One region of the Solibacillus sp. FSL R5-0449 genome, then DNA from elsewhere that is predicted to be linked to it. Evidence: predicted binding sites of a transcription regulator. Region 1 holds the regulator's gene; the other holds the start of a gene.

Region 1 (10,919 bases):
TTTTTCCGAAATTTTTGTTAGGCTGTCCGGGATGGATACAGCAGAGATTCTGTTTAACATAAATGCCCCTTCCCCAATTGTCTTCAGGGATTTCGGTAAAGTTAATGTGCCCTTTATACTGTTATAGTAAAATGCATATTTCCCGATGCTTTGCAGCGAAGCGGGTAACTTCAGTTCTATTCCATTCTCTCTGCCGGTAAAAGTATAAAACGCATAGTCATCAATTTTTCTGATGGAATCCGGTAATATGACTGTACGGACTGGAGAAACCATATCGGTCGTATTGAACCGGTTCTCCTCTGAAAATGCCGCAAAGCCAATTTCGGTTACAGGTAAACCATCAATTTTAGCAGGAACGGTTATCGTTGTCTTCGATGTCTGACGTTTGTAGTCTGTAATACGTATTTCAGATTTACCGTTATTTTTGAATACTTGATAATAAAAATCTCCTGAGGTTTTTGCAATTTGATCTGTAAACTGAGACGGAAATACAACTTTTTTAAATTGACCGATACGAAGCTCTATTTTTTCAACCGATTTGGGAATAGTCAATGTTGTATTTGCTAATTGTTCATTTTCACTAAATGCATGATGTCCGATTTCCTTTAACCCTTCAGGTAAAATCACGTGTTGTAAATCTTGCCAGTAAAATGCACGCTGACCAATTCGCTTTAAACTTTTCGGTAACGTGACCTGCTTTATATAAGTTGGTTTTATGTCTGTATCTGCATAATCTGTACGCTGAATATAAAATGCCTCATCCGCAATTTCTGTTACAGGCAGCCCTTCGATTGTCTCCGGGATATTCAATATTTCAGGACAGTCGCTTTTACAGCCTAAAATATGTATTTCCTTACCTGCAACAATTTCATACCTCAGCTGATCTGTAGTACTACCCTTAATGCTTGTTGGTGCAACGAAAATGGTCATCAACGCAACCGCTAAGAATACCCCTATTAATTTCTTCATTTCAGTCACCCTTCCTTATTTGGAGAAATTTAAATTCCTGTACTGACGGATTATTTTAAAAAAAGTTTCATTTCCCCAACAATTTTTTCAAAAAAAGACGAAGCAGGAAATATCCAGCTTCGTCTGTTTAACATTAATTTGTTGCTACTTTTTCTTGTGTACGTACAACAAACTCGTCATCTGCATAATCAAGCACGACTGTTTGCGTCTTATCCAATGTACCTTTTAACAGCTCTTCGGATAAGCGGTCTTCCACATGTTTTTGTAATGCACGACGTAATGGACGCGCACCATACTGTGGATCATAGCCTTCTTCAGAAATTTTCTCAAGCGCTGCATCTGTAAGCTGCAGTTCGATATCCTGCTCTTTCAGGCGATTCGTTAAAGAGTTCGCCATTAAGGATACGATTTCTTTTAAGTGATCCTTTTCTAATGAATGGAACACAATCATTTCATCAATACGGTTTAAGAACTCTGGGCGGAACGCTTTTTTCAGTTCTTCCAGCATTGTGCTCTTCATGTCTTTATCTTTCGATGCATTTACACCAGCACCGAATCCAACGTGTTTGCGGTATTTCAGGGCATCTGCCCCAACATTCGATGTCATAATGACAACTGTATTGCGGAAATCGACAACACGACCTTTAGAGTCCGTTAAGCGTCCGTCTTCCAACACTTGCAGTAAAATGTTGAACACATCCGGATGTGCTTTTTCGATTTCATCCAACAGTACAACCGAATATGGTTTGCGGCGGACTTTTTCTGTTAATTGGCCACCATCGTCAAATCCTACATAACCTGGAGGTGAACCGACTAAACGTGAAGTCGAATGTTTCTCCATGTACTCGGACATATCTACACGGATCATCGCATCTTCATCACCGAACATTACTTCAGCAAGTGCTCGTGCCAATTCTGTTTTACCGACACCTGTAGGACCAAGGAAAATAAATGAACCAATTGGACGTTTCGGGTCTTTTAAGCCTGCACGGGCACGGCGGATTGCACGGGAAATCGCTTCTACTGCTTCACCTTGACCAACTACGCGTTTGTGTAATTCTTCTTCAAGGTTTAATAACTTCGCAGATTCTGCCTGAGCGATTTTTGAAACTGGAATTCCCGTCCACATCGCTACAACTTGCGCGATGTCGTCTACATATACTGTAGACTCTTCTTTGCCTTGCTTTTCTTTCCACTCTTTTTTCAGCTGTTCAAGCTCTTGTTTCAGCTTCTGCTCTGTATCACGCAATGCAGCAGCTTTTTCAAACTCCTGACCTGAAACGGCAGCATTCTTTTCAGATCGAATGCCTTCCAACTTATCTTCCAGCTCTTTTAGATTAGGTGGAACAGTGTAAGAGCGTAAGCGCACTTTTGAACCAGCCTCATCAATTAAATCAATTGCCTTATCTGGTAAGAAACGATCTGAAATGTAGCGATCCGATAATTTCGCAGCCGCTTCTACCGCTTCATCCGAAATTTTCACACGGTGATGTGCTTCATAGCGGTCACGTAAACCGTTAATAATTTGGATTGTTTCTTCAACAGATGGCTCATCAACTTGGATTGGTTGGAAACGACGCTCTAATGCGGCGTCTTTTTCGATATATTTGCGGTACTCATCCAATGTTGTCGCACCGATACATTGCAGTTCGCCACGTGCCAATGATGGTTTTAAAATATTCGATGCATCAATTGCACCTTCCGCGCCACCTGCACCGATCAATGTATGAAGCTCATCGATAAATAGAATAATATTGCCTGCCTGGCGAATTTCATCCATCACTTTTTTCAGACGGTCTTCAAATTCCCCACGATATTTCGTACCAGCTACAACTGTACCCATATCAAGCGTCATTACACGTTTATCGCGAAGTGTTTCCGGTACTTCATTATTGATGATTTGTTGTGCCAAGCCTTCTGCAATAGCCGTTTTACCTACACCAGGTTCCCCGATCAGTACCGGGTTGTTTTTTGTACGGCGTGACAGTACTTCAACAACACGTGTAATTTCTTTTGAGCGGCCGATAACCGGGTCAAGTGAACCTTCACGTGCTACCGCTGTTAAATCGCGGGCTAAACTATCAAGAGTTGGTGTATTCACTGTTTGCGTCATGCTTGAATTACCGCTATTATTTGAGTCGTTATTGCCTAATAACAGTAAAACTTGTTGGCGTGCTTTATTGATGCTTACACCAGTATTGGCCAATACGCGGGCAGCAACCCCTTCACCTTCACGAATTAAAGCTAATAAAATATGCTCTGTTCCAACATATGCATGCCCTAATTTACGCGATTCATCCAATGAAAGCTCGATTACCTTTTTAGCACGTGGTGTGTAATGTACGATAGGTCCTACATCTTCAGTTCCTTTTCCAACGAGTTCTTCAATGCCATTTTCAATCATTTGCGGGCTAATATTAATTGCTTCCAATGCTTTAGCGGCAATTCCGCCACCTTCACGAATTAAGCCAAGTAAAATATGTTCAGTTCCGATTTCTTTATGCTTAAGACGAATTGCCTCTTCTTGAGCAAGTTGTAATACCTTTTGAGCACGTTGTGTGAATCGATTAAACATCATAGAAAATCCTCTCCTTTTTCCCCATTGTTTGTAGCTTCATCTTGCTCGTTTAGCTTTTCTTGCAACAGCTTCGCACGATACATGTCGCGCTCAGCCGGTTGTAACGTAGTACCAATATATTGCTGAATGAGTCCAGGTTGCATAATAAGCATGCACTCATTTAGTTTACGCTGGGAAATTGTTTCTAATAATCCTAAACTTACCCCAAGACGCACATTTGATAAACAGCTTGCGGCTTCTTCACTCGTTAAAATTTTTGCATACTTCAAAGTACCGAGTGAGCGGCTTAGGCGGTCTTCCAACACGGAAGGGGCACGCATCAGCAAATTTTTGCGGGCAAGTTCTTCTTTTTTGATTACTTGCTCGACAACATCCTGAAGCTCCTGCAAAATCATTTCTTCTGATTTACCTAAAGTAATCTGGTTTGATATTTGATAAATATTTCCTAAATTTTCACTGCCTTCTCCATATATACCCCGCACTACCATTCCTAATCTTGTCATCATCTGAATTAACGGATTCATCTGCTTCATCATTGTGAGTGCCGGTAAATGGAGCATGACAGAAGCTCGAAGTCCTGTTCCGACATTTGTTGGGCAACTTGTCAAATAACCATAGCGGTCTTCATATGCATACGTAATTGACTTACTTAAGAAGCGGTCAATATTACGAGCCTTATCAAATGCTTCTTTTAAGTTCATGCCTTGCATAAGACTCTGGATGCGAATATGATCCTCTTCATTTACTAATATGCTAATGGATTCATCTTTTGTTAAAAAAAATGATCCAATTTTTTTTCTTCGTGCCAAATTCGGGCTGATTAAATGTTTTTCCACTAATATTTGGCGCTGTAAAACCGGCATATCTTTTATTTGGAAATAGGAAAACTGATATGGATTGTTATCCGAAGATAATAATGACTGCATCATTTTTTCTTCAATCAGTTGTGCTTCCTGTTCTGTAAAACTAATCGGAAATCGAGTATTGGCAATATTACGAGCAAGCCGAATGCGCGTGCTAATGACGATATCTGAATCGCTTTCGTGCTGCATCCAGCTGGGACTGGCATTCGTTAAAAAATGCTCGATGTTCATGCGTTCCCCTCACCTTCCTGTTTTATTTTACTTTCCAATTCCCTTACCTCATCACGTATGGAAGCTGCATCTTCAAAACGCTCTTCCGCAATAGCTTGCTGCAGTGATGATCGGAGCTCTTGGATTTGTTGTTCTACTTTTTCTTTTGAAGGCCCTTCTTCCACATACCCTACATGCTGAGTACCTGCCTGAAGTCGTTCAAGTAGCTGTGGTAATTGCTCGCTAAATGTTTCGTAACATTGGCCGCATCCAAATTTACCTTGCTTTAAAAACTGCCGGTACGTAAACCCGCAGGAAGGGCAGGATTTTGGGCTGTTTGTATTCGTTGTCGTACTTTCTTTTTTTGCATTCACAGGTACAAAATTGAACCAATTTGAAATAAGCTGCTGAAGAGATGCTGGCTCTTCATTTACATCAAATTGAAATGGATGAAATTGAGTAGCACATACTTCACAGTAGTGACGTTCTACTTTTTGCCCATTGTGAACTTGAGTAACGGTAACATTGGCATGACGCTGTTTACAATGCTCACATATCATAATAATCCACCTCTACTTTTCAAAAGAAATCGTTTGTAGCATCGCATGCATAATACGTGCTCTTAGCTGATCACGCAGCGGTAAAGCTACCTGTAATGTGACCCGATCTAAAGCGGCTTTCATGATGCTTCCTTCTCGCTCTGTAATAATATCCTCTTCCAATAACCGGAAAATAATACGTTCAGCATTAGTCTGAGCAATGGCATTACCTATTTGTGTTTCCATTTCGTCCAGTAAATTTTTCTTAGAGTGGATTGTTACACGCAAAATCCGAATATAACCGCCACCACCCCGCTTACTCTCTACATAGTAGCCATGCTCGGTCGTGAAACGTGTATTGATAACGTAATTGATTTGAGAAGGAGCGCAGGCAAATTGCTTAGCTAATTCGTTACGCTTTATTTCAATAAGTCCCTGTCCCTCTAATTCAATAACTTCCTTCAAATACCCTTCAATTATGTCAGATATATTCCTCATGCTGTCTCTCACCTCTCATCAACTGACTTTGACTATCTTTGACTTAAATATACAACATTTATTTTTTGTAATGCAACTAATCACTCTTGTTTTAGGTTTCCCTATTTTTACATTAATAAATCCCTATTTATGTAAAAAAAGCGATAAGGTGTTTTTAAACAAACCTTACCGCTTTTATGAACTTTGCCAGAATGAGGATAAATTATACCCAGCGTCCGACAATTGGATAATTCCAGTGCTGATCAGATAATGCTTTTACAATACCGATAATCGGTGCAATCCAGAAGATGACCAAAAATACTAACAGGAATGGTAAACCAATTAAAACTACAGAAAGAACTCCTGCAATCGCTATTAAAATTCCGAATACAATCTGGAAAAGCAATGCCTGGATTGCTGTACGTTTTACTTCATCTTCAGAACTTATTAAGAAAAACAGAATCGGTACTAGGAATGGTGCAAAGAATGCACTGGCATGTATGATGATTTTCGACCATTTAGATTCCATTTGATATCAACCTCACTTTAGTTTATTAGCTTATTTACGGATAATATTCATAAAAGTTTCATAGAGAGGACAAAAATCCCGAATTTTATTTCGAGATTTTTAAATAACGTCGATATTTAATCAGTATGGGCCTCTATCCTTCGGGTTGTCGCCTTCCTGAGGAAATAAAAAGTAGGAAATAACCGCGGTTAGGATTGTTGCTCCGATAACTATTAATATGCGGTCACGACTGCCTACTTCTGCGTAATTATTAACCAGCATAATATACGATGCAATCGCCACCCCTAGGGACAAAGGTAAAACAAATTTCAAACGCCCTTTATGAAACTTCATCTTTACAACGCCTTTCACTATTTACTGCATCTATTTTAATAGTTATTATCTTACCTTAAATACAAATTACTGTAAATTTTAATTCTTTATAGAAATATTACTGATACTAACCGATATAAACAGTAAAATAGTATTATTTAATAAATATACGAAACGAGGAAGAACATGGGTATTCTGTTTTCAAGAGCAACAAAAGTTTCAAATAAGCCATTTTTTGATATAGCTGAGTACAGTCAGCAAGTAAATTTGGATGTTTCAAACTATCCTAACTTACATAAACAGCTTCAATTACTAAAATTAACGAAAGAGGATTTAGCCGTGATTAAACAGCTGGAGCCTTTTGCACAACAGGTAGTTCCGGTTATGGTGGAAAAGTTTTACGGTGCAATTAGCTTAAGTCCTGAACTCGTAGATATTATAGGAAGCTCAGCTCGAATGGAGCGACTTAAAGGTACTTTAACAAAGCATTTAGAAGCGATGTTCAACTGTAATATCGATTCTAAATACATAGAGGAACGACAAACGATTGCGCATGTCCATGTCAAAATCGGATTGCAATCAAAGTGGTATATTGCATCATTCCAATCGCTAATGACAACGTTTATCGACTTTATCAGTAAAATTGAAATGTCGAATGGAGAAATGGCTAAAGCTATAGATGCCTTTTCAAAGCTAATCAACCTCGAGCAGCAGCTTGTAATTGAAGCCTATGAAAAAGAAGAACAGCGCATTAGTACTGAAAGTTTGGAAATGAAATCCCGAATTGTTGAGCGAATTCAACAAACAGCACAAGAATTAACGCATATTAGTGATCAGACAAATGCCTCGTTACAGGAAATCGCGAGTCAATCTGAAGAAATTGCTTCGAATACAACTCAAGGCTTAAATTTTGTTGCGGAAACGGAAAATAAATCAACGACAGGTACTACCTATTTAATTAACCAAACAGCTATTATGACAAACATTTTAGATCGTGTGGATACACTTGAATCATCAATGGTTAAACTGAGTCAATCATCTAAAAAAATTGCCGAGATTGTTGGATTAGTAACGGGAATTGCCGATCAGACAAACTTGCTTGCATTAAATGCATCTATTGAAGCAGCACGTGCAGGTGAACACGGAAAAGGATTTGCCGTAGTAGCTGATGAAGTTCGAAAGCTTGCTGAGGAAACTAAAAATGCGGTACAGAACGTTTCCCATTTAATTAAAGAAACGGAACTGAGTATTTCACAAATGTCCGATTCTGTATCAAGTGTTGATGAACAAGTAAAAATGAGCGTGGATACACAAAAAAGCTTGGCGGATTCCTTTACATCCATCACAGAAGCCGTACATGGTATCAAAACGCAATATGAAAATACAAATGAAGACATTCATGCCATTTCGTCTGTTATTACCGGTTTAACACATACAACAAACAATGTATTAACTTCATCGGATTCATTGCTCCATATTGTTCAGGAGCTGCATGATTAATTTTATTTAAATACTAAAGGGATACCAAATGTTAATTTGCATTTGGTATCCCTTTTATTATGCACGGCGTTTTTTTGATAATGCCCGCTTTTGTTTTCGATGTTCCTGACGAATCGGGCCTGTTTCAAATAAATGGCGTTCGAAATCTGTTTCTGGTTCAACACCCGGCACTTCTTTCGGCTTGCCGTTTTCGTCAATCGCAACCATCGTTACGAAAGATTCCGTCGTTAATTTCTTTGCACCTGTTTTAATATTTCTTGATACGACCCGTACATACACTTCCATTGAAGTACGGCCTGTCCCGGAAACAACAGCTTCCAACTCAATCATATCACCTGCATAGGCAGAGGATACGAAATCGACTGAGTCAAAAGAAGCAGTAACGACTTCGCCTTGGCAATGTTTCATTGCTGCAATCGCTGCAATTTCATCAATATATGCTAACACTTTTCCTCCGAATATCGACTGATGATGATTTGTATCAGGAGGTAGTACTAATCGTGTCTGGATAGATTTTGAAAAGCTCATCGGCAGAGTATTTTTCATAACCTTCCTCCTTTCTGAACTACACTCCATGTTACTATTCAGAAGATGGAAGTGCTAGTCCAAACTATTCATAATTCAACTTCATTGTAATAAATTTTAAATCGGTCATTTCTTCCACAGCATACTTAATGCCTTCTTTACCGTAACCGCTCATTTTGACGCCTCCATACGGCATATTATCTGTACGGAATGTCGGAATATCATTAATGATGACTGCACCTGCTTCAATCTCTTCGGCAGCTTTCATCGCATCGGTTAACACATTTGTGTAAATCCCTGCATTTAGTGCAAGTTCTGATCCGTTGACAAGGGCAATCGCTTCGTCCAATGTCTCATAAGGTACAATGGATACAATCGGTGCAAACGTCTCTTCACAAACAATTTTCATATCAGGCTTCACATTTGTCATGACAGTTGGTGAGCATGTGCGCTCTGTAAATTCAGCTCCTGCTGCAACGGTTGCCCCATGCTGTTTCGCCTCTTCAATCCAGTTTTTTATACGGCTAACCTCATCAGGATGGATCATTGCACTTACATCCGTTTTTTCATCATGCGGATCTCCGACAACGAGTTTCTTTGTCTCTTCAACAAATAATTTTGTGAACTTCTCATAAATCGAACTATGAACATAAATGCGTTGCAATGAAATACATACTTGTCCGGCAAACCCAAATGCTCCGCCTACACCGCGCTTCATAATTTTTTCAAGCGGTGTTGAAGGTTCTACGATGAGCGCCGCATTTGAACCAAGCTCCAGTGTAATTTTTCGGAGGCCGACTTTTTCTTTAATTTTCAGTCCGACCGCACCACTACCTGTAAATGTCACTTTTTTTACAAGTGGATGTGTTACAATTGTTTCGCTCAATTCGCCGCCGCTGCCTGTCACAATTTGCAATGCGCCATCCGGTAAACCTGCTTCTTTGAAAATTTCAGCCATTACAAGAGAACTTAACGGCGTTTGAGAGGCAGGCTTTAATACAACTGTATTCCCTACAGCAAAGGCTGGGCCTAATTTATGAGCTACAAGATTAAAAGGAAAATTAAACGGTGTAATTGCAGATACTACACCTAATGGAACCCGTTTTGTATAACCGATTCTGTCTTTAACGCCAGGTGCTGCATCCATCGGAATCGTTTCGCCCGTACTTTGTTTTGCCGCTTCTGCAGCGAACTGATATGTTGCAATCGTACGGTCCAATTCGGCAATACCTGCTGAAATCGGTTTAGCCGCTTCATCCGCCAATATTTTTGCAAGTTCCTGTTTACGTTCACGCATAATCGTTACAACTTTATATAGAATTTCCGCACGTTCATAAGCAGTCGTTTTTTTGAATGACTGGAATGTTTGATGGGCACCTTCAATCGCACGCTCCACATCCGCTGCTGTAGCTTTTGCCACATTTGCAAGCACTTCTCCCGTGTAAGGTGCTTTTAACTCTGTTGTTTCTTTTGTACTTTCCCATTTGCCATTAATCCATAATTTAGTCTGTTTCATTTAAATCACTCCTCACTATTGTTTACCCAATTTAAAAAATTATATCGAGAATATCGATTGCCAATAGAAATGGTAAATCGCCTATATAATCGCTCATTGTAAGAGCCTGCATAAATAATAAACTATCGTTGAAATTAGATAATGTATCGTTTTCAATCAAATTTTTCAGCACAAATTGTACAGCGACCATTAAAGCATACGGTTGCATCCCCATAAACATCGAAAGTTTGGCGAGCATCCTTTCCATTTCTACAATTTCATCGACAACTTCTGATGTAGCGCCTGCTACAGCAAGCAACGCTATATACGGATAAAATCTTTTCTTCACTTTCACACCACTATTTATAAATGACTGCCTCATCGCAACTACATATTCAGTCAATACAGGCTGAAATTCTTCATCATACAATGACAATAGCTGAGTCATTGCCTGCAGGGCATCACCGTTTTTAAATCCTTCGCTGTGCAATGCATCATAGTATTTCCGCATTGTTTCGGCAAGATTAACTGGATTACTTTGCTTCTTTGTCAGTAAAACCGCGTAGGGGATATCATCTTTTCCCGTCAGGAAGTAATGATGCTTTTTCATCTCATTATGTAAAATTTTTGCTCTTTTCGCATGTGCTTCGTCCGTTAAAAAAAGGGATGCAATGTGTAGATAGCCGCTGCTTTTAAACCCTGCGCTCAATAATGCCTTTTCATTGGACCTTACTCGGTGAAGCTCCTGTTCAGGCTGCGGATGCAATACGAAATGCCCTAACATTTTATACGTTAATACCGATTTATTTGATGGTGTAGAGAAAAACTCAAAAAATGATTGCTTCGATTTTTGACTATGTATACCTTTTACATTTTTCTCAAATAAAGGACCATTAAATGTTTCACGTGAAAATGTAAATTG
Region 2 (10,919 bases), 570 kb from region 1:
GTTACTTCCAATATATGAATCCATTTAATCGCATGATTTAAGCCGGTTTGACCTGCAACGACCTTCGCTGATTCAAAGTACTTTCGATTTAGAACTTCTTTTACGGTTAACATAAGCAGCCCCCCTATCATTAACAATTCGTCCATACAATTATTGTAACATTTTACATTAAGTATATATTAATTTGTTATATGCTAGTGCTAATGTTTATATATTATTGAATTTAAGGGGGACTTTTATGTTAAAAACAAATCGCGAACGACTTCAAAATATGATTGATTTATTCAGCCAATTTGGGGCAACAGAAAATAACGGTGTCACACGTTTAAGCCTATCTCCCGAAGATATTCTCGCGCGCAACAAATTCAAGGAAATTTGCGAACAGCTCGGTATGACCGTAACGGTTGATGATATGGGCACAATGTATGCAACACTTCCTTCCAACTCCGATAATTTACCGATTGTCATCGGCTCACATTTGGATTCAGTGATTAAAGGCGGACGCTTCGATGGCGTGCTAGGTGTTTTAACTGCACTGGAAGCCGTCCAAACGATTATCGATAAAAAACTCGAACTGAATCATCCTATCACGATTGTAAACTTCACAAATGAAGAAGGTGCACGTTTCGAACCTTCACTAATGGCTTCAGGTGTTCTTTCTGGAAAATTCGAAAAGGAAAAGATGCTCGCTTCAACTGACCCTAAAGGCGTAACATTTGAACAAGCCCTGAAAGAAAGCGGCTATGAAGGCGACGTTTCAAACCGTCTGACAGAGGCACATGCCTACTTGGAGCTTCATATTGAACAAGGTCCCGTGCTGGAATATTATAAAAAAGAGATCGGTGTCGTGGAAGGCGTTCTTGGCATGGTATGCTATGATATTACGTTAACCGGCGAATCGAACCATGCGGGCACTACCCCTATTTCCATGCGTAAAGACAGCATGTTTGCTGCGATGCAAATCATTTCAATTCTGCAAAATAAACTAAAACAGCTTCCTGAAGATCTTGTCTATACAATCGGGCGCATCAATGCCTACCCGAATATTCATACAGTCATCCCAAGTAGTGTTACCTTCTCGCTGGAATCCCGCCACCAGGACCCGGCAGTCATTCAGCAAGTGGAGCAAATTATTTTTGACCTGCCAAAAGAAATCGAAAACTGCGAGTTGAGCTATGAAAAACTATGGAGCCGTGATACGGTGTATTTCGCACCGGAAGTTGTTCATGCTGTTGCAGCAAGCACAGATGAACTAGGCTACTCACGCCATCATATGTTCAGCGGTGCCGGCCACGATGCACAATTTATTGCACAGTACATTCCTTCTACGATGATTTTCGTTCCAAGTGCGAAAGGCTATAGTCACCGCGAAGATGAATATACTTCCTACGAAGAATGTTCAAATGGTGCGGATGTCCTTCTGAATGCGGTATTGAAAGTAGCTGAATCTTCGGTGTCACCCGTAAAGTCTGCTAGTGTAAACTAATGGTTTTATGATGAAATTAATAGAATTGCCCTCCTCTTCTTATTAGGTGAACATACTATATATGGAACCTACTAGAAGGAGGTGGGATGATGAGACGTCCTGCAATGGGGTTCTGCTTTCCTGGTTACCGTTACTGCGGTCCGGGATGCACTGGACCTGGTGCACCAACGAATGAAGTAGATAATTGCTGTCTGAACCATGATGCTTGCTATGCAAGTGGATATGATAAACGATATTGTGACGCAATTTTCCAGCAATGTTTAAATCAATACAAAAACCCCTCAACGAAAATGGGGAGGGACGCAAATTTATTTTCTAGAGCAATTCGGTTAAAGGACTTTCTAATATAAACTAAAACACAGGCATGAATTCCTTTTCAAAAGGTTTCATGCCTGTGTTTTCAATTAATTAATCAATCTTCTGACCTGTAATTTCCTCTAACTTACCGTTTTCTTTAATTTTTGCTAAGCCTTCATTTAAGCGGTCTAATAATTCTTTGTTCCCTTTTTTCACCATGAAGCCGTAATATTCTTTTTCGAACTGATCCGATTCGATCGCTTTTAGTCCTGAATTCGGATTGTTCTTTAAGTATTCGATTACAACGGCATTATCGCCGATCGCTGCTGCTGTTGCACCATTGATTACTTCCTGGAATGCAACTGGCTGGTTTTCATAAGCTAAAATTTTTGAGCTTGATTTTCCTTGCAGATTTTGTGCGGCAATATGGCCGGTTGTATTAATTTGAACCGAGATTTTTTGATCTTTTAACTCATCCAATGTTTCGATTGGTGAATCTTCTTTTACAACGATCATCAATGACGCTTCATAATATGGATCTGTGAAGTCATACGTTTCTTTACGCTCTTCTGTAATTGTGATGCCTGATGCACCTAAGTCCAGTTCACCGTTCGTAATTTGTTGGAATACCGGCTCCCAACCGACATTTCGGAATTCGACTTCCGAACCGATTTCTTCACCGATTGCGTTCATAATATCCACATCGATTCCGACAATCTCACCTTTGTCATTCATTGATTCAAATGGTGCAAATGTTGCTTCTGTTCCGACTAGCAGCTTTTTACCGCCACCTTCTCCGGCTGTTGCACTTCCTGATGTTTCATCATCTGATGTTCCGCATGCGGCTAAAATGATCGTTAATGTCATGAGCAGCATTGTTATTAAAAATTTCTTCGTCTTGAACATTATAAAACCCCCTCTATTTTTGTTAAGATTATACATTTTTTAGTAAAGCCACACAATACGAAATTCTAAATCTTCTGATAGTTTACGTTATAAAGATTCACCAAGGAGTCGCCTCCCCTGCATTCCAACCATCTGTGCTCTCTACTAAATATAAAAAACTACCTTCTACTATTCATCATAATAGAAGATAGTTCCCACTGCTTTTATAGAACTTTTCCTAAAAAGGCTTTTGTACGTTCGTTTTGCGGGTTGCCGAATACTTCATCCGGGTGGCCTTGCTCTACGATATAGCCGCCATCCATAAACAGTACACGGTCGCCGACTTCACGTGCGAAGCCCATTTCATGTGTGACGACAACCATTGTCATCCCTTCTTTTGCAAGGTTCTTCATTACTTCCAGAACCTCTTTCACCATTTCCGGGTCAAGGGCTGACGTCGGTTCGTCAAACAGCATCACTTTCGGCTTCATCGCCAACGCACGGGCAATCGCTACACGCTGCTGCTGACCGCCTGATAACTGCTGCGGATAGTTATATGCCTTTTCACGCAAACCGACCTTGTCCAATAGCTCCAGTGCCAGTTTTTCGGCATCCGCCTTGTTCAGCTGGCGAATTTGCATTGGCGCCATCGTAATATTATCGATGACCGACATATGCGGGAATAGGTTGAACTGCTGGAACACCATTCCTACTTCTGTACGGATCTCGTTAATATTTGTTTTCGGATCATTTATTTTAGTACCTTCTATATAGATTGCCCCATCCGTTACTTCTTCCAGCAAATTCATGCAGCGAAGAAACGTTGATTTCCCAGAACCAGATGGCCCGATGACACAAACTACCTCTTTTTCATGTACTTCATAATCGATCCCTTTTAACACTTCGAGCTTGCCAAAATGCTTGTGTAAGTTTTCTACTTTAATCATTTACGCGCGCTCCTTTTTCTTACGTGGGTTGTAATTGATATCCACTCGTCTTTCGATAAATGCAATGAGCTTCGTTACAGCATACGTCAATACAAGGTATAGGAACGCCGCGAATAAATACGGCTCCCAGAAACGCTGATACGTTCCGGCTACTACTTTACTTACGTATAAAATTTCGGCTCCGGCGATTACCGTTACAAGTGAAGAATCTTTTAACAGTGCGATAAATTCATTTCCTAAAGGCGGAATCATTCGACGGAACGCCTGCGGTAAAATAACTTTGCGCATCGCCTGGCTTTGCGTTAATCCTAAAGACCTTGCAGCTTCCATTTGCCCTTTGTCGATCGACTGGATCCCTGCACGGAAAATTTCTGCATTATATGCAGCACTGTTTAAAATCAGTCCGACAATACCCGATACCCACCAACCTTGTGATGTTCCGAAAATAGTCGGAATAACCGCTAAGTGAATTAATAATAATTGTACGAGCATTGGCGTACCACGGAATACGTCGACATAGATTTTCGCCGGCCAGTAAATCCACTTTTTTGTTGAAACTTGGCCTAATCCTAAAACTAGACCGAATATGATCCCACCAATATAACCACATGCTGTTAAAACAATAGTCGCCCAAAGTCCTTTTGCATATAGTTCACGGTAGTTCCAGATTATATCCCAACGGAAAAAATCAAAAAAATCCATCTGAAACCCTCCAATAAATTAAAATGTAGCTTATTCGATTTCTGTACCTGTAATTTCAGCTAGCTTGCCATTGTCTTTAATTTTTTGAAGACCTTCATTTAAAATGTCCAATAGCTCTTTGTTGCCCTTTTTCACCATAAAGCCGAAGTAATCTTTTTCGAATGAGTCATCTTCCACTGCTTTTAAGCCTGAATCAGGATTGTTTTCAAGGTAATCTAAAATTACTGCATTATCACCGATTGCGGCATCTGCTGCACCTGTCAGTACTTCTGTTAGAGCAACAGAGAAGTTTTCATAAGCTAAAATCTTCGAGCTTGCAACACCTTGAAGTTCCTGAGCTGCGATATGACCTGTCGTATTGATTTGCACCGCGATTTTTTTGTCTTTAATATCTTCTAACGATGCCACTGTCGAACCTTCTTTTGTCACGATCAATAACGTCGCTTCATAATAAGGATCTGTAAAGTCATAAGTTTGTTTACGCTCATCTGTAATTGTAATCGCTGCTGCACCCATATCCACTTCACCATTTGTTACTTGGCTCATCATTGAGTCCCAGCCTACATTTTTCACTTCTGTCTCGATGCCCATCTCTTCGCCGATCGCTGCTAAAATCTCTGAATCTAATCCAACAACATTGCCTTTATCATCTAAGTATTCGAATGGTGCATATGTAGCTTCCGTACCTGCAACAATTTTCTTATATTCTTTATCACCTGTTGATGAAGATTCGTCTGCTCCACATGCTGTTAAAATCATCGAAGCTGCTGCTAAAGGTGCTGCCCATTTAAATAGTTTTCTAGTACTCATTATGAATATCCTCCTGGATGTAATAGTTTTTTTGTTAATAACATGTTCAATTATATTAATTCCACAATTAATATACAACATTTAATTTTTAAAAAATTGATTATTATTGCAGTATGATGAATTAATATAACAAAATCGACGGTTTATTTGCATATAATTTAATATTTATTCAATCATTTACTATTTCATTATTGTATCCCCCTTCTAAAAAGCCTCACTTTCCATTACATATATTCCCTGTTTTTTATAATATATGTTAATTCTATAAAGAATTTTTACTAAAACAAAAAAGACCGCACAAGAGGAGCTCCTCTCATACAGTCTTGAAATTATTATTTAGTTAGAGAACGAATGAAGGATAAAAAGAACCGGTACAGTGATTCCTTCTATCCTACTAAAACTTCATTCTCTATTGCAAAAAAACCTCAGATGTTTTTTTACAATTGATATTGAAACGTATATTAAAACAGTAAAATGGTGCCCCCTAAAGGACATGATAGTATGGTCTATCTAACTAGTTTTGTAAAAACACAACATTTAATAATGTACTAATTTTCTACATATAATTCAAGTAGGAAATGTACTTTTTTATAAAGAAATTTTGTTTTTTTAAGTGAAGAGCGTTTAAATTAGTTCGGTTTCGGAAACTTATAGTGTAGCGTCAAAAATAAACTGTAGAAAAATGGAAGAGAAAGATTATTTTTACTTCATGCTGATCAATAATCTTTAAAAAAGAAAGCGCCCTCGGAGGGAATCGAACCCCCAGCCTCAGAACCGGAATCTGAAGTGTTATCCATTACACCACGAGGACATATAAATAAGTATATGAGCAACTTTTTTCATTATACAGATGGAACCCCTTATTTTCAACTGTAAAAATCAGAGTTTATATTTGACCATAACTGACTAATACGTGTATGATAGGTTTACAGCTGAAATATTTGTCAATTTCAGCAAAAGTAATCGAATATAAGCTTTAACAAAGGGAGGATTTTTCAATGAACTTAATTCCTACAGTTATTGAACAAACAAACCGCGGCGAACGTGCATATGACATCTATTCACGTTTACTTAAAGACCGCATCATTTTATTAGGTAGTGGGATTGACGATAATGTTGCAAACTCTATCGTAGCACAGCTATTATTTTTAGAAGCTGAAGATCCAGATAAAGACATCTACCTGTACATCAACTCACCAGGTGGCTCGATCACTTCTGGTATGGCGATCTACGATACGATGAACTTCATCAAACCTGATGTTTCAACAATCTGTATCGGTATGGCTGCTTCAATGGGTGCATTCCTGCTTTCTGCTGGTGCAAAAGGCAAGCGTGTTGCATTACCAAACGCTGAAGTAATGATTCACCAACCACTTGGCGGAGCACAAGGTCAAGCAACAGAAATCGAAATCGCTGCGAAACGTATTTTACACTTACGTGAAAAATTAAACCGCATCATGGCTGAAAACAGTGGCCAAGATTACGAAACGTTAGCGCGCGACACAGATCGTGACAACTTCATGTCTGCACAGCAAGCATTAGAGTACGGTCTTATCGACAAAATTTATGAGCGTAACGAATTAAAATAATCGATCCATTCAAGCATACAAGATTCGTCTTGTATGCTTTTTTGTATTCAAAAAATAATATAAGACATAATCCAAAAATGCCATTTTTCTCTCTGGGAGAAAAATGGCATTTTTTCGCTGTGCGTAAAAATTGATTTCCATTCCGGGACGCTTTCCGCGGGCGTGGCCTGAGCCTGTAGTCTCAGGCGTCACGCTATTCCCGCAGGAGTCGCCCTGCATTCCAATCAATTTTCCAAAATATCCGTTTCTTAACAAGGATTTTTTCCTTACCAATGAAATTTTTACTTTTATGCTAGCTCTTTTGTTTTAATCCGCTTTTTCAATTAGAAGTTGTAGTGCGTCGATTGCTTTTTCTTCGTCATGGCCGTCTGCCCATAATGTAACAACTGTGCCTTTAGCAACAGCCAGGCTCATAATGCCCATGATCGACTTTGCATTTACTTTTTTCGTATCCTTTTGTAAAAAGACGTCTGCTTTATAACGATTTGCCTCTTGAACGAACAAAGCGGCCTGTCTTGCTTGTAAGCCCGATTTTAACTTTACTTCTACTTGTTTTTCAATCATGTTGAAATTCTCCCTTTCACAACCGTTCATCGCTTTAAGTTTATCTTAACGAAATTGTCCGAAAAGAACAACAATTGGAAACATCTTTTATGAAATCGTTCCCAATTTTTTCTTTTATACCTTGATGTACTTGCTCCGCACCTTTATGTGAAGTTAAATACTTTCTCCACGACGGAGCGCATCCGCGATTTCATCGATTTTGCGCAGACGATGATTGACGCCTGATTTACTGACAACGCCAGTTGAAACCATTTCACCGAGCTCTTTTAATGTCACGTCCTGATATTCCACACGAAGGCGTGCAATTTCACGCAGTTTTTCCGGCAGCTGATCAAGGCCTACCGCATTATCAATATAGCGGATATTTTCCACTTGCCTCAACGCCGCGCCTATTGTTTTGTTTAAGTTGGCTGTTTCACAGTTTACGATACGGTTTACACTGTTACGCATATCTCTAATGATCCGCACATCCTCAAACTTTAGCATTGCCTGTACAGCACCGACTAAATTCATAAAATCCGAAATTTTTTCGGCTTCTTTTAAATACGTGACAAAACCTTTTTTACGTTCGATTGTTTTCGCATTTAAGTCGTACCGGTTCATCAGCTCAGCCAACGCTTCCCCGTGCTCCTTATATAAAGAATAAATCTCCAAATGGTAGGAAGAGGTTTCCGGATTGTTCACCGAGCCTCCTGCCAAAAAGGCACCACGTAAATAAGCACGGCGTTCATTCTCTTTCGGTATGATAGATTTCGCGATCGTATGATTAAACTCAAATGAATTTGAGACAATTTCTAAATCCGCAAGAATTTCACGTGCGCCTTCCCGAACACGGCATATATACACATTGTTCTTTTTAAGACGCATCTTTTTCCGCACAAGCAACTCGACATTATATGGATAAAGCTTCTTCACAATTGTATAAAGCCGACGTGCGATTGCCGCATTTTCTGTTTGTACGTCCAAGCTTATTTGGCGATTCGCAAAACTTAACGAACCGTTCATCCGTATCAGGGCAGATACTTCTGCCTTTAAACTGCTATCACCCGCTTCTACCTGCGTCAGTTCTTTCTTTGTTTCAGATGCAAATGACATGGATTCGCTCCCCCTTTCCCAGCAACTATGTAGTGTTTCTTTCATACTACTATTCTTGCGTTGTTTGTTTTTTCTGTAATGTATATTCACAAAGCCATTCCGCGAGATTTACCGCATCATGACGTACTGTTCCATTTTCAATAAGGGCAATCTCTTTTGGAATAATAGTGATGCCCATTTCTTGCAATCTTTCAATATCAAACTTTACAGGTTCGGCATTTTCTTCACGGTAATTTTCGTAAATCGAAGGAGGCAGCTCCTTTTCATTGATCAGTACCGATTGGATAAACGCTTCGCCAACATGTTCATGGATCGCCTCAATATGTTTCGACGCAGTAAAGTTTCTCGTTTCACCTTGCTGTGTCATTAAATTCGCAATGTAAATCTTTTCACCCTTCGCACGAACAACTGCCTGCCCGATTCCTTTAACTAATAGATTCGGAATGATGCTCGTATAAAGGCTGCCTGGTCCAATCAAAATAAAATCTGCCCGTTCAATCGCATGAACTGCAGCAGGTAAAGGTTTGAGATTACTTGGCTCCAAGTATACCCGTTTAATCGGTGCCTGGCCTGAAGGAATTTTCGACTCGCCTATCACGTCTGACCCATCCGCCAATTCGGCATGTAACGTAACCTTTTTATTCGCTGCTGGAATGACCTTTCCGTGCACGTTCAGTACTTTGCTCATTTCAGCAATCGCATGGTTAAAATCACCGGTAATTTCCGTCAAAGCCGTCAACATTAAGTTCCCGAGCGAATGACCGCCTAAATCGTTTGATTGGGAAAAGCGGTATTGAAACATTTGCTCGACTAACGGCTCTACGTCAGAAAGTGCGGCAATTACATTTCGCACATCTCCTGGCGGCGGGATATCATAGTCATCCCGCAAACGGCCAGAAGAGCCACCGTCATCAGCAACCGTAACGATAGCCGTTATATCAAAAGGATGCTGCTTCAAACCGCGTAAAATTGTAGAAAGGCCTGTCCCCCCGCCAATTACGACGATTCTTGTTCTCTTTTTTTTCATTTCATTAATCCTTCCTATGATTGATATCTCTATGTGTAACGATGACTTGATCATTTTTCGCCAATAGCTTCCCGAAGTATTCAGCCAGTGTAACAGAGCGATGTTGACCGCCCGTACAGCCGAAAGCGATGACAAGCTGTGATTTGCCTTCATTACGGTAATGGGGAATCATGAAAGTGAACAGGTCAGTCAGTTTGGCAATTAACTGTTGTGTTTCTTCCGTTGCCAATACGTAAGAGGAAACTTCTGTTTGTAGCCCTGTTTTATGTCTCAGCTCTTCAACATAGTAAGGATTTTTTAAAAAACGAACATCGAATACTAAATCAGCATCAATCGGCAGCCCATGCTTAAATCCAAATGACATAATGTTTAATGAAAACGTAGGACTGCTCATATTGCTGAACTCCTGGGCGATACGTTCACGTAATTCACGTGGCTTTAACTTGGAAGTATTGACGATTGATTTGGCGCGCCCTTTTACTTCAGAGAGCAATTCGCGCTCCAGCTGAATCCCTTCCAGCGGTAATCCCTGAGGTGCAAGCGGATGTGATCGGCGTGATTCTTTATAGCGGCGAACTAATGTGGCATCATCGGATTCCAAAAATAAAATACGGAGTAAAATATCTTCTTCATCCAGTAGTGCGTCGAGCGATTCGATCAATGAGCCAAAAAATTCTCTCCCACGTAAATCCATCACAACTGCCATACGTGAAATCTTTTTTTCGGAACCCTTCATTAGCGTTAAAAAAGTAGTTAAAAGCTCCGGAGGTAAATTATCTACACAGTAATAACCTAAATCCTCAAAACTTTGAACGGCTACCGTTTTGCCCGCCCCTGACATTCCTGTAATAATTACTAACTCATGTGTATAGCTCGAACTTGCCACTTATTTCATCTCCTCTAGTTTTGTTCCATCGAGTTTTGAATTTTTTCGCTGATCAGCTCAAAATCCTCTGTATATTCAAATGTACCATATTGCGTACCTTTATTTAACGCTGCAAATAATAAATTCGTACGGTCACCTGCTGCCATCGGAAGATCCTTTAAACGATCAATTTCATACCAGTTTAAAATGCCTTCCCGTGTTTCGACAAATGGTGTTCCTTCAACATCTGTTGCAATAAATGTGTACAGCATCCACTCATCGACGACAGTATCTCCATTTTTGATAACCATTGTGTATACGCCTTTTAAATGAACGTCTTTTGGTGTTAAATTCGTCTCTTCCTGAAATTCGCGTATAGCGGAGTCATAGATGGACTCTCCTGGCTCCATTTTTCCACCTGGTGCCACAAACCAGCCTCTTCTCGGCTTTTGCAGCAATAATACTTGACCATCTTTAATAGCGAGTAAATTTGTAATACGTTGCATACACAACACCTCAACTTTTTCATTTAATGGATAAGTGAATATATAATATTTCACGAATTCCACATAAGTAAAGACACAATTTCGCTATACGTGAAGCGAATTGTGTTTTTCTAAAGCTTATTTCTATTATACCTTGTCCTATGCAT

What was found. The regulator CtsR, encoded in region 1, represses protease genes until heat stress. The targets are predictions, from matches to a motif close to ATGGTCAATAAAGGTCAAACA.
Region 2: the regulator CtsR is predicted to act here: its motif matches at 6,017-6,037, upstream of clpP (ATP-dependent Clp endopeptidase proteolytic subunit ClpP).

What each region holds. Positions count from the first base shown of each region.
Region 1 covers NZ_CP150239.1:3,478,191-3,489,109, forward strand. Annotated here, with positions in the region: gene MKY27_RS17455 (leucine-rich repeat protein) at 1-969, opposite strand, end outside; gene MKY27_RS17460 (ATP-dependent Clp protease ATP-binding subunit) at 1,103-3,547, opposite strand; gene MKY27_RS17465 (protein arginine kinase) at 3,544-4,641, opposite strand; gene MKY27_RS17470 (UvrB/UvrC motif-containing protein) at 4,638-5,180, opposite strand; gene MKY27_RS17475 (CtsR family transcriptional regulator) at 5,193-5,657, opposite strand; gene MKY27_RS17480 (DUF4870 domain-containing protein) at 5,860-6,165, opposite strand; gene MKY27_RS17485 (globin-coupled sensor protein) at 6,664-7,977, shown strand; gene MKY27_RS17490 (acyl-CoA thioesterase) at 8,035-8,523, opposite strand; gene MKY27_RS17495 (aldehyde dehydrogenase family protein) at 8,588-10,018, opposite strand; gene MKY27_RS17500 (DUF4003 family protein) at 10,050-10,919, opposite strand, start outside.
Region 2 covers NZ_CP150239.1:2,903,615-2,914,533, forward strand. Annotated here, with positions in the region: gene MKY27_RS14530 (PucR family transcriptional regulator ligand-binding domain-containing protein) at 1-113, opposite strand, end outside; gene MKY27_RS14535 (Zn-dependent hydrolase) at 239-1,486, shown strand; gene MKY27_RS14540 (Parvovirus coat protein VP1-like protein) at 1,591-1,836, shown strand; gene MKY27_RS14545 (basic amino acid ABC transporter substrate-binding protein) at 1,895-2,689, opposite strand; gene MKY27_RS14550 (amino acid ABC transporter ATP-binding protein) at 2,893-3,615, opposite strand; gene MKY27_RS14555 (ABC transporter permease subunit) at 3,616-4,317, opposite strand; gene MKY27_RS14560 (basic amino acid ABC transporter substrate-binding protein) at 4,348-5,127, opposite strand; tRNA gene MKY27_RS14565 (tRNA-Arg) at 5,867-5,938, opposite strand; gene clpP (ATP-dependent Clp endopeptidase proteolytic subunit ClpP) at 6,126-6,716, shown strand; gene MKY27_RS14575 (HPr family phosphocarrier protein) at 7,023-7,280, opposite strand; gene whiA (DNA-binding protein WhiA) at 7,434-8,375, opposite strand; gene MKY27_RS14585 (YvcK family protein) at 8,425-9,402, opposite strand; gene rapZ (RNase adapter RapZ) at 9,407-10,288, opposite strand; gene MKY27_RS14595 (8-oxo-dGTP diphosphatase) at 10,303-10,773, opposite strand.